2 linked regions of the Variovorax paradoxus genome follow. The protein of the gene in region 1 binds, or shares a complex with, the protein of each later gene. Links are inferred from orthologs where the notes say so. Each region holds a gene or a part of one and is shown in the gene's direction. Other genes may lie near its edges. The genes, in order: QHG62_RS10545 and dnaX.

Region 1 (3,310 bases):
CCCGACGATGCGCTGATGGCCAAGCTCGGCAGGCCTGGCGTGCACCCGGAGGGGCGCTTTTTCCCCGACACGTACACCTATTCGAAGGGCTCGACCGACATCGCGCTGCTGCAGCGCGCCATGCGGGCCATGGACAAGAAGCTCGAAGCCGCCTGGGCCGCCCGGGCGGCCGATTTGCCGATCAAAACGGCCGATGAGGCGCTTATTTTGGCCAGCATTGTCGAAAAGGAGACAGGCAAGGCCAAGGACCGCTCCGAGATCGCGGCTGTGTTCGTCAATCGCCTGCGCACCGGCATGCCGCTGCAAACCGACCCGACCGTGATCTACGGCTTGGGTACCACCTTCGACGGCAATCTGCGCAAGAAAGACCTGCAGGCCGATACGCCCTGGAACACCTACACCCGTGGCGGCCTGCCGCCAACGCCCATTGCCATGCCGGGCAAGGCCGCGCTGCTGGCGGCAGTGCAGCCGGCGCAAAGCAAGTCGCTGTACTTTGTTTCGCGCGGCGACGGCACCAGCCAGTTCAGCACCTCGCTCGACGAGCACAACCGCGCGGTCAACCGCTACCAGCGCGGAGGCGGCGAACCCAAACCGAAGGTTGCCCAATGAGTGAAGGCCTGTTTCTGACGCTCGAGGGCATCGACGGCGCGGGCAAGTCCAGCCATCTGGATGCAATGGAAGCGCTCTTGAAGGCGCAGGGCCGCACGGTCGTGCGCACGCGCGAACCCGGCGGCACGCCGCTGGCGGAAACCTTGCGCGGGCTCATCCTCGAACAGCCGATGGACCCGCTGACCGAATCGCTCCTGGTTTTCGCGGCGCGGCGGGATCACGTCACGCAAGTCATAGAGCCAGCGCTGGCCCGCGGCGACGTGGTGCTGTGCGACCGCTTCACCGATGCCACTTTTGCGTACCAGGGCTCGGGCCGCGGCTTCGATGCGCAGGTGCTGTCGACGTTGGAGCAATGGGTGCAAGGGGGCAGGGGAGCGGCAGGGTTGCTGCAGCCCCACATCACGCTGTGGTTCGACCTGGCACCCGAAATCGCCGCCCAGCGCCTGGCGGGCGCGCGCTTGCCCGACAAGTTCGAAGCCCAGCCGGTCGAGTTCTTCCGGCGTGTGGCAGCCGGCTACGCGGCCCGCGCGGCCGCCGATGCGCAGCGCTTCGTTCGAATCGACGCCAGCCAGACGCGCGACCAGGTCTGGCAGCAGGTCGAGGCGGCGCTTGTCGCGCGCGGCGCGCTGGCACCCGCGAGCGGGGCGGCATTATGAGCACCTCGGCACTTTCGCCCTGGCTTCAGCGCCCCCTCGCAGAGCTGCTGCGCCAGCGCGGCCATGCCTGGTTGCTGCAGGGGCCGTCGGGCCTGGGCCAATACGAGCTCGCGCTGGCGCTTGCCGCCGCATGGCTTTGCGAGCAGCCCAAGACAGAAGAGGGCGGCACCGCGTGTGGCCAGTGCCCAAGTTGCCACGCCATCGAGGTCCGAACCCATGCCGACCTTTGCGTGCTGATGCCCGAAGTCGCCATGCAGGAGCTCGGCTGGCCGCTCGACGAAAAAGCGCAGGCCGACATCGACGACAAGAAGCGCAAGCCCAGCCGCGAAATCCGCGTCGAAGCGATGCGCGATGCGGTCGGCTTTGCCCAGCGCACCAGCGCCCGGGGCCGCGGCAAGGTGGTGCTGGTGTACCCCGCCGAGCGCATGAACACCATCACCGCCAACGCACTGCTCAAGACGCTTGAAGAGCCGGTCGGGGACGTTCGCTTTGTGCTGGCGAGCGAGGCGGCGTGGCAATTGCTGCCGACCATCCGCAGCCGCTGCCTCGGCTTTACGCTGCCGTGGCCCGCAACGGCCGAAGCTGAAGCCTGGCTGGGTGCGCACGACGTACCCGCGGCCGACGCCACCGCCTTGCTGCGTGCGGCGGGCGGCCGGCCCAGCGATGCGCTGCGGCTCGCGCGCTCCGGCCAATCGCCCAAGGCCTGGTCGCTGCTGCCAAAGGCAGTGTTGCGCGGAGACGTCGCCGCGCTGGCGGACCAGGCGCCCTCGCAAGCCATCAGTGCACTGCAGAAGCTCTGCCACGACCTGATGGCCGTCGGCAGCGGCGCTGAACCCCGGTTCTTCGAGGCGGCCGACCTGCCGGCGGCAGTGCCTTCGCACCTGGCGCTGGCCCGCTGGTCGAAGTCGCTTGCCAGTGCGGCAAGAACCGCTGAACACCCTTTCAATGCGGGCCTGATGCTGGAAGCGCTTGTGAGCGAGGCGCGAACCACCCTAAACTCTGCTCCTCGCCGACCATGAACCAACCAGCCGCCCCCGCCGCCGCCGCAACGCCTCAACGGCCAAGCGTGATCCAGCTCGCCATCAAGGAAAAGGGCGCGCTCTACGCCGCCTACATTCCGCTGTTTGCCGAAGGCGGCATCTTCATTCCCACGTCGCGCGAATACCGGCTGGGCGACGATGTCTATGTGCTGCTGACGCTGCCTGAAGACCCGCAACGTTACCCCGTGGCCGGCAAGGTCGCATGGATCACGCCGCAGCGCGCCGCCGGCAACCGGGCGCCGGGCGTCGGCATCCGCTTTCCGTCGGACGAAAAGTCGCGCCAGCTCAAGGCGCGCATCGAGGCGGCGCTCGGCGGCTCGATGGCCTCCGACCGCCCCACACAAACTATCTAGGCTCGAAGGCCAGGCTCGCCCCCAGGCTGCGCGCACGTCGTGTCGCTCCGCCGACCCCCTGCCGGGGGCGACACCAGAGGCCCGGCAGCGCCGGTCCCTCGGCGTCCCTGGCATCCGCCAGACAATCAGCGCCATGTTTACCGATTCCCACTGCCACCTCACTTTCCCCGAGTTCGCGGACCAGATGCCGCAAATCCGCGCAGCCATGGCCGAAGCGCAGGTCGACCGGGCCTTGTGCATCTGCACCAAGCTCGAAGAGTTCGATGACGTGCAGGCCCTGGCGGCCCGCTACGACAACTTCTGGGCCAGCGTGGGCGTGCACCCCGACAACGAGGACATCGCCGAGCCCACGGTCGATGACCTGGTTCGCCGTGCGGCCTTGCCCAAGGTAGTGGCCATCGGGGAGACCGGGCTCGACTACTACCAGATGGAAGAGCGCAAGGGCGGGCGCAGCATTTCGGACATGGAATGGCAGCGCGACCGCTTCCGCGTGCACATTCGCGCCGCGCAGCAAACCCGCATGCCGCTGGTCATTCACACCCGCGAGGCCTCCGCCGATACGCTTGCCATCCTGAAAGAGGAGGGCGAACACGGCTCCGGCAAGGCCGCAGGCGGCGTGTTCCATTGCTTTACCGAAACCGCCGAAGTCGCG
Region 2 (3,226 bases), 230 kb from region 1 along the record:
GCGAGGCGCCCCAACCGCCGTTCAATTGATGTTTACCGGATGCAGCACGGTCTGCCCGATCCAGGGGGCCTTGTTCTCGACGCTGCAGGCGGCATTGCTGCCCGAGCGCTACGCGGGAGTGCGTCTGCTGTCGCTGAGCATCGACCCGCTCTCCGACGACCCTGTTGCGCTGGGCGCCTGGTTGCGGCGCTTCGGCGCGAGGTCGACCTGGAGCGCGGCGGCGCCAGCCCCCGAGGCACTTGAGTCGATGCTCTCGCTGTTCACGGGAGGCGCGGCAGCGGGCGACCGCCATACCGGCCAGGTTTATCTGTTCGACCGTCATGCCCGGCTGGTCTGGCGAACCAGCGAGTTGCCGCCGGCCGAAGAGGTCATGGCCGGGCTACGACAGATTGGTTAGTTGGATGCAGCGGCTGCCGATTCGGCGCCGCTGCGGGGGCGCATGCCGCGCCCGTCCGTTCATCGATGTTAGGTTGACGAGCCTTACCCCTGGCACTGACTACGCAGTTAGGGCTGCTTGGTTCCCCACCTGACCCGGTTGGCCACTTCACCATGCAGGGAGGCCCGTCAAAGGCTATTGTAACCCCCCAGGCTGCGCGCACTTCGTGTCGCTTCGCCCACCCCCTGCTGGGGGCGATACCAGAGGCCCGGCAAAGCCGGTTCCTCGGTATCCCACGGATGGACAGGGCTTTTTTTGATTGAGGGGTGGGGCCGGGGACCGCCTCCGCGCCTTTTAGAATGCCCCCAATGTCTTATCTCGTGCTCGCTCGCAAGTTCCGTCCGAAAACCTTTGGTGAGATGGTCGGCCAGGGGCACGTGGTGCAGGCGCTCGAGAACGCGTTGACCACGCAGCGCCTGCATCACGCCTATCTTTTTACCGGCACGCGGGGCGTGGGCAAGACCACGGTTTCGCGCATCTTGGCCAAATCGCTCAACTGCCAGGGCCCGGACGGGCAGGGCGGCATCACGGCCACGCCCTGTGGGATGTGCCAGGCCTGCAAGGACATCGATTCGGGCCGTTTCGTCGACTACACCGAGTTGGACGCGGCCTCGAACCGCGGCGTGGACGAGGTGCAGTCGCTGCTCGAACAGGCGGTCTACAAGCCGGTGCAGGGACGCTTCAAGGTCTTCATGATCGACGAAGTGCACATGCTCACCAACACCGCGTTCAACGCGATGCTGAAGACGCTCGAGGAGCCGCCGGAATACCTCAAGTTCGTTCTGGCAACGACCGATCCACAGAAGGTGCCGGTCACCGTGCTGTCGCGCTGCCTGCAGTTCAACCTGCGTCCCATGGCGCCTGAAACGGTGCTCGAACACCTCACAAGCGTGTTGCAGACCGAACAGGTGCCGGCTGAGCCGCAGGCATTGCGGCTCCTGGCACGCGCCGCGCGCGGCTCGATGCGCGATGCGCTGTCGCTCACAGATCAGGCCATTGCCTTCGGCAACGGCGAACTGCTTGAAACCGGCGTTCGCCAGATGCTCGGCAGCGTCGACCGCGGCCACGTGTTCAAGCTCATCGAGGCGCTGGCGCAGGGCGACGGCAAGACGGTGGTCGACACCTCCGAGGCGCTGCGGCGCGACGGCATGTCGGCCGCTTCCACGCTCGAAGAAATGACCGCCGTGCTGCAGGCCATGGCCGTGCTGCAGGCGGTGCCTTCGCGCGCGGAGTCCGCCGATTCGGCCACCGACCCGGATGCGGCCGACACGGCACGCCTGGCGTCGCTGATGCCGGCCGACGAAACGCAGTTGCTCTACAGCCTGTGCCTGCACGGCCGCGGCGAGCTGGGCCTGGCGCCCGACGAGTACGCGGCGCTGACAATGGTGCTGCTGCGGCTGCTGGCCTTCAAGCCTTCGGGCGCGGCACCTTCCGCATCGGCCTCTTCGGGCTCCGCGGAAAAAAAAACTCTGAATGAAGCGCCAAGGGCGGTTTTAACCCCCTCGGCAACACCTTCGGCTCGACCTGCACAGGCAGCTGAAGCGCCGGTTGTGTCTGCCGCGCCGCTGCCGCCGCAAGCCGGCTCGGCACCTGCCGGGCAGCGGCTTACGGTGGTCAGCGAGCCAATGCGCCAGGGCGGACCGCCGAGGCCTGGCGCTTCGGCCGAGCCGCAGGCTCTTGAAGACCGCCCCAGGGTGCTTGCGGTGCCAATTCGGGTCCAGCCGCCGCCGGGCCAGCGGGACGTGCCCCGTTCCGATGAGCAGCGCGCTCCCGCGCCCCCCATTCCGCCTAGCGAAGACGGCGATTTCTGGCATGCCACCGTCACGCAGATGATTGCGGCCGAGAGCATCAACGCCTTGGCGCGCGAACTTGCATTGCAGTCGCAGCTGGTGGCGCGCGATGTCGACCAGTGGATATTGCGCGTGGAGCGGGAACTGCTCAATCAGCCTTCTGCGCGCGAGAAGCTCGCCGACGCGCTCGCGGCCCTGGGCCACAGCGTGAAGCTGGCCATTGAAATCGGCGGCGTGATCGACAGCCCCGCGCGACGCAACAAACACGCGGCCGACGAGCGCCAGCGCGTTGCCGAAGAGGCGATTCGCAACGACCCCGAGGTGCAGATGCTGATGCGCGAATTCGATGCGAAGATCGTGCCTGGAACGCTCAAGCCCGCCTGAGCGCCGTCTCTTATCCTTTCCCCAATTTTCCCCAACCAATCAGGACCAACGATGTTCAACAAAGGACAACTGGCCGGCCTCATGAAGCAGGCGCAGGCAATGCAGGACAACCTCAAGAAGGCCCAGGAAGAGCTGGCCACCATCGAGGTCGAAGGCGAATCGGGCGCCGGCCTCGTCAAGGTCGTGATGACCTGCAAGCACGACGTCAAGCGCATCACCATCGACCCGAGCCTGCTGGCCGACGACAAGGACATGCTCGAAGACCTGGTGGCCGCCGCCTTCAATGCCGCGGTGCGCAAGGCCGAGGAAACCAGCGAACAGAAGATGGGCAAGCTCACGGCCGGCATGCCGGGCCTCCCGCCCGGCATGAAGCTGCCGTTCTGAGCGATTGATGGCCGACGCCAGCTCGCTCGACGCATTGATCGATGCGCTGCGCCGCCTCCCCGGGGTCGGCGTGAAGTCGGCTTCGCGCATGGCTTTTCATTTGCTGCAGCACGACCGCGAGGGCGCGCAGATGCTTTCGCGCGCCTTGCAGCAGGCGGCCGGAAACGTGCGGCATTGCGAGCGCTGCAACACCTTTACCGAGGCGCCGGTCTGCAACGTGTGCCTGGACCCG

The links.
Region 2: the proteins of QHG62_RS10545 (region 1) and dnaX are in contact, whole or in part, in a cryo-EM structure (PDB 8GIZ), measured with the Escherichia coli proteins. The link is inferred for Variovorax paradoxus from one-to-one orthologs.

Annotation. Positions count from the first base shown.
Region 1 is NZ_CP123990.1:2,162,022-2,165,331, forward strand. The notes cover bases 274-3,272. They hold QHG62_RS10545 (DNA polymerase III subunit delta'), read left to right. Parts: upstream 274-1,261; coding sequence 1,262-2,284; downstream 2,285-3,272. Other genes in these bases: mltG (endolytic transglycosylase MltG), read left to right, coding at 274-609; tmk (dTMP kinase), read left to right, coding at 606-1,265; QHG62_RS10550 (PilZ domain-containing protein), read left to right, coding at 2,281-2,658; QHG62_RS10555 (TatD family hydrolase), read left to right, coding at 2,792-3,272. Also shown: more of mltG, read left to right, coding at 1-273; more of QHG62_RS10555, read left to right, coding at 3,273-3,310. UniProt on the Escherichia coli protein: Part of the beta sliding clamp loading complex, which hydrolyzes ATP to load the beta clamp onto primed DNA to form the DNA replication pre-initiation complex.
Region 2 is NZ_CP123990.1:1,930,865-1,934,090, forward strand. What follows is about bases 263-3,177. They hold dnaX (DNA polymerase III subunit gamma/tau), read left to right. Parts: upstream 263-744; coding sequence 745-2,610; downstream 2,611-3,177. Other genes in these bases: QHG62_RS09435 (SCO family protein), read left to right, coding at 263-397; QHG62_RS09450 (YbaB/EbfC family nucleoid-associated protein), read left to right, coding at 2,662-2,994; recR (recombination mediator RecR), read left to right, coding at 3,002-3,177. Outside these bases: more of QHG62_RS09435, read left to right, coding at 1-262; more of recR, read left to right, coding at 3,178-3,226. UniProt on the Escherichia coli protein: Part of the beta sliding clamp loading complex, which hydrolyzes ATP to load the beta clamp onto primed DNA to form the DNA replication pre-initiation complex.